2 regions of the Nocardioides aquiterrae genome follow, and region 2 is predicted to be linked to the other one. Evidence: riboswitches for the same ligand, from Rfam matches in the RefSeq annotation. Region 2 holds a riboswitch; the other holds the start of a gene.
What was found. A riboswitch is a leader RNA that binds a small molecule or an ion and turns the genes downstream of it on or off. The one in region 2 is predicted to bind thiamine pyrophosphate.
Positions count from the first base shown of each region.

Region 1 (3,202 bases), on a different contig from region 2:
TACTTCCACCACAAGCCCCTCCTCAAGGCGGTGCTCTCCTTCGAGGGCAAGGTCGCGAGGTGGCGCGAGCTCGACCCGACGCTGAAGTCCTACGCGCAGCTCGCGAGCGCCGGCGTGATCGGCTGCAGCTGGTGCCTCGACTTCGGCTACTTCCTGGCCCACCACGACGGCCTCGACCTGGCGAAGGTCCGGGAGGTGCCGCGGTGGCGCGAGTCCGACGTGTTCACGCCGCTGGAGCGCGAGGTGCTCGCGTACGCCGAGGCGATGTCCACCACCCCGATGACCGTCACCGACGAGATGACCGCCAGCCTGCTCGCCCGGCTGGGCGCCCCGGCGGTCGTCGAGCTCACCGAGATGGTCGCGATCGAGAACATGCGGTCGCGGTTCAACTCCGCCGCCGGCCCGCAGAGCCAGGGATACTCGGATGTGTGCGAGCTGCCGCTCGCCGTACCGTCGGATGCCGTGAGGCCCGCATGAGCGCCACCGCCACGGACGTGTTCGTCGAGCACCGGAACCTGCTGTTCACGGTCGCCTACGAGATGCTCGGGTCCGCCGCGGACGCCGAGGACGTGCTGCAGGAGACGTGGCTGCGGTGGGCCGACGTGGACCGGTCCGAGGTGCGCGACGAGCGCGCCTACCTGGTCCGCATCGCCACGCGGCTGGCCCTCAACCGGATGCGCAGCAACGTCCGCCGGCGCGAGTCGTACGTCGGGCCGTGGCTGCCCGAGCCGCTGCTCACCACCCCCGACGTCGCCGAGGACGTCGAGCTCGCCGACAGCGTCTCGCTGGCGATGCTCACGGTCCTGGAGACGCTCGGGCCGACCGAGCGCGCGGTGTTCGTGCTGCGCGAGGTCTTCGACTTCGGGTACGACGAGATCGCCGCCGCCGTCGACAAGACACCCGCCGCGGTGCGCCAGATCGCGCACCGGGCGCGGGCGCACGTCGAGGAGCGCCGGCCGCGGGGCGAGCCGACCCCGAGCGAACGGGAGCGCGCGCTGCAGGGCTTCCTCCTCGCCGTCGCCACGGGCGACATCCAGAGCCTGATGGACGTGCTGGCCCCGGACGTCGTCCTCATCACCGACGGCGGCGGTGTGAAGAAGGCCGCGCTCCGGCCGATCCTCGGCCGCGACAAGGTGGTCCGCTTCCTCGACGCCGTCGCCACCGGGATCGACGCGGTCGCCGACGTCGTGGTCGTCAACGGCGCACCCGCGCTGCGGGTGGTCGTCGACGGCGAGCTCGACACGATCGCCTCGATGGTCGTCGAGGACGGGCTGGTGACCGGGCTCTACGTCGTCCGCAACCCGCAGAAGCTGGCCCGCCTGGACGCCGTCGTCACGCTGACCAGGTGAGGGTGGCGCTCCGCGCCGGGTCTCGACACACCGGTCGCGACCTCGTTCCTCGGTCGCGCGTCTCGCTCGACCACCGTCAGCGGATCCGCTGACGCGTCTCCGCTAGTCTCGACCCCACAAGACAGGGGAGCACGCCTCGCAACGTGCTGAGAGTGCGGAACGGCCGCAGACCCTACGAACCTGCTCCGGTTAGCACCGGCGAAGGGAGTCGGAGTTGAGACGCATCTGGGCGGTGGCGCCTGCCCTGCTGGTGTCCGGGAGCCTGGCCCTGGCGGGCTGCTCGACGATCGGGGAGGACGGCGGCGGAAGCGACGGCGCGTCGTCGCCCGACCGCGTCGTGCTCGTCACGCACGACTCGTTCTCGCTGCCGAAGCCGCTGCAGCGGAAGTTCGAGGAGCAGTCCGGCTACGACCTGGTGGTCCGCGGGTCCGGCGACGCGGGCATCCTCACCAACAAGCTGGTGCTCACCAAGGACGACCCGCTCGGCGACGTCGCCTTCGGGGTGGACAACACGTTCGCGTCCCGGGCCCTCGACGCGGGCGTGTTCGCGCCGTACGACGCGTCGCTGCCCGCGGGCGCCGACCAGTACCGGCTCGCCGGCGACGACGACCACGAGCTGACGCCGATCGACAACGCGAGCGTGTGCGTCAACGTGGACGACACCTGGTTCGCCAGCCACGACCTCGCGCCGCCGAAGACCCTCGACGACCTGGCCGACCCCCGGTACCGGGACCTGTTCGTCACCCCCGGCGCCGCCACCAGCTCGCCGGGCATGGCGTTCCTGCTCACCACCGTCGCGGCGTACGGCGAGGACGGGTGGCAGGACTACTGGTCGCGGCTGATGGCGAACGGGACCCGGCTCGTCGACGGGTGGTCGCAGGCCTACGAGGTCGACTTCACCCAGGGCGGCGGCAAGGGCGACCGGCCGATCGTGCTGTCCTACGACTCCTCGCCGGCGTTCACCGTCGCCGACGGGACGTCGACGACCAGCGCGCTGCTCGACACCTGCTTCCGCCAGGTCGAGTACGCCGGCGTGCTGGCCGGCGCCGCGAACCCGCAGGGCGCCGAGGCGCTGGTCGACTTCCTGCTCACGCCCGAGGTGCAGGCCGCGCTGCCCGACAGCATGTACGTGTTCCCGGTCGACGCGTCGGTGCCGCTGCCGAAGGAGTGGGCGAGCTTCGCGAAGCAGCCGACCGACCCGTACGCCGTCGACCCCGCCGACATCAGCGCGCACCGCGACGAGTGGCTGCGCGAGTGGAGCGACGTCACCTCCCGATGAGGCTCCGGGGATGAGGAGAGCCCTCGCGCTGGCCGCGCTGGCCGCCGTACCCCTCGCGGTGCTCGGCGTCTTCTTCGTGCTGCCGGTGCTGGGGATGGTCTCGGAGGGCTTCTGGACCGACGGCAGGTTCGACCCCGCCGCGGTGCTCGAGGTGCTCGGCCGGCCGCGCGTGCACCGGGTCGTCTGGTTCACGGTCTGGTCGGCGTCGGCGGGCACGGCGCTCTCGCTGCTGCTCGGCGTGCCGGCCGCGCACCTGCTGCACCGCCGCCGGTTCCCGGGACGGCGGGTGCTGCGGGCCGTGCTGCTGGTGCCGTTCGTGCTGCCGACCGTGGTGGTCGGCGTCGCGTTCCGGGAGCTGATCGGCGAGGCCGGGCCGCTGGGGTTCCTCGGCCTCGATGGCTCCGCGGCGGCGATCGTCGCGGGCCTGGTGTTCTTCAACGTGGCCGTCGTGATCCGCGCGGTCGGCGCCGCGTGGGAGTCGCTCGACCCGCGGCCGGCCGAGGCCGCGGCGGCCCTGGGCGCGAGCCCGGCCCACGTGTTCCGGACGGTCACGCTGCCCATGCTCCGCCCGGCG
Region 1 covers NZ_BAAAJE010000006.1:63,421-66,622, forward strand. Annotated here, with positions in the region: gene ABD086_RS06935 (carboxymuconolactone decarboxylase family protein) at 1-477, shown strand, start outside; gene ABD086_RS06940 (RNA polymerase sigma-70 factor) at 474-1,349, shown strand; TPP riboswitch at 1,463-1,573, shown strand; gene ABD086_RS06945 (thiamine ABC transporter substrate-binding protein) at 1,564-2,628, shown strand; gene ABD086_RS06950 (ABC transporter permease) at 2,639-3,202, shown strand, end outside.
Region 1: another riboswitch for thiamine pyrophosphate. It lies ahead of ABD086_RS06945 (thiamine ABC transporter substrate-binding protein); the one in region 2 lies ahead of thiE (thiamine phosphate synthase).

Region 2 (3,202 bases):
TCCGGACCGCCAGCCGCTCCGCGTCGGCGGGCACCGCACTGAGGTCCGCCTCGCGGCGGATCGTGGCGAACGAGTCGACGTAGATCGCCGGCCCCGAGTCGACGTAGTCGTAGCGTCGTGGCGGTCTGGACGGTCTGGACGGCCTGCTCATCGAGCCTCCTCCGGGACGAGGACGCCGCGCCAGGGCGTCACGATCACGTGGTCGACGTCGGCGGTGATCCGGCGGACGTCGTGGCGGTCGAGGCCCGCGGCGGGGACCTCGACGTGGCGGCCACCGGGCACCGCGCCGTAGGGCAGCGGACCCTGCTCGTCGGGGAGCCGGCGGTCGGGCTCGGTGACCGTGGTCAGCGGCGCCCGAAGCTCCTCGACGTGCCAGGGCGCGGTCGGTCCGCGCCCCCGTCGTACGACGAACTCGTGCGCGAGCTCGGCGATCCGCGCGGCCGCCTCACCCAGCGGCACGACCGGTCCCCACCGCCGGCCGACCCGCAGCTGGGCGGCGCGAGGGTCGAGCACCACGGCCCCGAGGTCGCAGGTGTGCGACACGAGGTCGCCGCGCCCGTCGTCGAGCACGAACAGGAAGCGGCCCGGCAAGGTGGCCAGGTCCGGGTCCGCGCACAGCCTCTCGTCGAGCTGCGCGGCGACGGGGCGCAGGTCGGCGAGCCCCCCGGCCAGGCCGGTCTGCGGCGACACCATGACGTTGCGGACCCGCTCGTGGGTGCGCGTGGGGAGCAGTCCCGTGCGCTCGAGGGCGGCGAGGACGCTCGGGTCCAGGCGACCGTCGGCACCCGGCAGCGCCCGCACCTGCAGGTTCGCTCGGGAGGTCACGTGGACGCGGCCGTCGCCGTGGTCGGCCGCCACCTCGACGAGGGACCGCAACGCCTGCGCGGACACCCGGCCGCCGACGAGCCGGAGTCGCACCAGCAGGCCGTCGGCCGCCTCCCACGGGCGGAGGGCGCCGGGGCACCGGTCGGTGCGGGTGCGGGAGCCTGTCACTGGCGGTACCTGTCTGGCCAGGGACCCTGTCGCGGGATCCTCCTCCGACCTCGCGGCGGTTGCCACGGGGGCCAGCAGGTCTTCGGACTCGGGATCGTTCGGAGCGAGGCGCCTTCCCAGGTCTCCCCAGTGGCGTCGTGCCTCGCCCGTCACCCATACCGCTGCGCGTCAGTCCCGGCGTCTCACCGGGTTCCCTGCCTCCACGGGTGGAGGTCGACTGGCAGGGGCAGCCTACGACACCGGGCGGCGACCCCGTCGGGTGTCCATCTCCGACGCAGCCGCGGTTGCGCTAGGGTCGTCGGCATCCACCCACGGGAGTCCGCGGCAGCGGGCTGAGAGGGAGCTGTAGCCGCTCCGACCGTCGAACCTGATCCGGCTCATACCGGCGAAGGAAGCGAAGGAGCACCCCGTGCACACGTTGCCGCGCATGTTCTGCCTGGTGTCGGGCGATGACGACCTCGCCCTCCTGCCGGCCCTGGCCACCGCGGGGGTCGACGGCTTCCAGGTCCGGGACAAGCACACGACGACGCGGGGGCTGATCGCGCTGGCCCGGGCGGTTCGCGAAGCGGTGGGCGGCGCGGTGGTGACGGTCGACGACCGGGTCGACGTCGCGCTGGCCGCCGACGCGGACGGTGTGCACCTGGGCGCCGACGACCTCCCGGTGCGCGCGGCCCGCCGGATGGCGCCGCACCTGCTGATCGGCACCACCTGCCGGACGCCGGACGCCGTCACCGCCGCGTGCGCCGACGGGGCGGACTACGTCGGCTTCGGGCCGGTCTTCGGCTCCGGGTCCAAGGCCGGGCTGCCGGAGCCGCTGGGGGTCGCCGCGGTCGCGGCTGCGGCGGGCGTGCTCCCGCTGGTCGCGATCGGTGGGATCAACGCGGGCCGCGCGGCCCGGGTGCGGGCGGCCGGCGCGCACGGCGTGGCGGTGATCGGCTCGATCTGGCGAAGTCCCGATCCGGTGCGGGCGGCGAAGGAGCTCGCCGAGGCGGTGCGCTGATGCGGGTCCGGGTGCGGGGCGCCGGCATCGTCGGCCTCGCGGTCGCCGAGGAGCTGCTGCGCCGGGGCCACCGGGTGGAGGTCGTCGACCCGGCGCCGGGGTCGGGTGCGTCGTACGCCGCGGCCGGGATGGTCAGCCCGGTCGGGGAGCTGTGGCACGGCGAGGAGCGGTTGCACGCCCTGGGCCGGGCATCGGCGCGGTTGTGGCCGGCGTACGCCGAGCGGCTGGGCGTGCCGCTGCGGTCCGGGACGATCCTCACCGCCGCCGACGCGGGCGACCTCCAGCAGGTCGAGCGCCAGGTCGGCCTGGCCGTGCAGCAGGGCGACGCCGCGACGATGCTGAATCGGCGCGAGCTGCTGCGGCGCGAGCCCGGCCTGGGCCGGGTGACCGGCGGAGCGTGGCTGCCCGACGACCACAGCGTCGATCCCCGCGCGGTCGTCGCGGCGCTGCTCGCCCGGGTGCCGGTGACCCCCGCCCCGGCCGCCGGTCCCTCCGGCGGTCCCTCCGGCCGACCCGAGGTGACGGTCCTGGCGACGGGTTCGTCGCTGCCCTCCGTGCGCGGGGAGCGCGCCGTCCGCGGCGAGATCCTGCGACTGCGGGTCGACGCAGTCGACCTGCCCGGGCACCCGGTCCGCGCCCTGGTCCAGGGCCGGCCGGTCTACCTCGTGCCCCGCGCGCACGGCGAGGTGGTCGTCGGCGCGACCCAGGAGGAGCACGACGCGCCCCCCGTGGTGACCGCCGGCGGCGTGTGGCGACTGCTCGACGACGCTCGCCGGGTGCTGCCCGCGATCGACCGGGCGGTGCTCGTCGAGGCCACGGCGCGAGACCGTCCGGGGACGGCCGACAACCTCCCCCTCGTCGGCCCGTCCGGCGAGCCGGGGGTCGTGCTCGCGACGGGGCACTTCCGGCACGGCGTGCTGCTCGCACCGCTGACGGCGCGGCTGGTCGCCGACCACCTCGAGACCGGGCACGTCGAGCCCGGCCTCGACCCCCGCAGGTTCGCCACCCAGCACCCAGGAGGGTCCTCATGACCGTGACCGTCAACGGATCACCGTGCGAGGTCGGCGACGCGCCGACCCTCGCCGACCTCGTCGAGACCGCTCTCGGTCACCGACGCCCGCCGGGTGTCGCGGTCGCCGTGAACGAGACGGTCGTCCGGCGCAGCGCCTGGGAGGAGCACCGGGTCCGTCCCGGTGACCGGGTCGAGAT
Region 2 covers NZ_BAAAJE010000002.1:178,968-182,169, forward strand. Annotated here, with positions in the region: gene ABD086_RS03320 (precorrin-8X methylmutase) at 1-151, opposite strand, end outside; gene ABD086_RS03325 (nitrite reductase) at 148-993, opposite strand; cobalamin riboswitch at 1,050-1,230, opposite strand; TPP riboswitch at 1,295-1,404, shown strand; gene thiE (thiamine phosphate synthase) at 1,403-1,993, shown strand; gene ABD086_RS03335 (FAD-dependent oxidoreductase) at 1,993-3,024, shown strand; gene thiS (sulfur carrier protein ThiS) at 3,021-3,202, shown strand, end outside.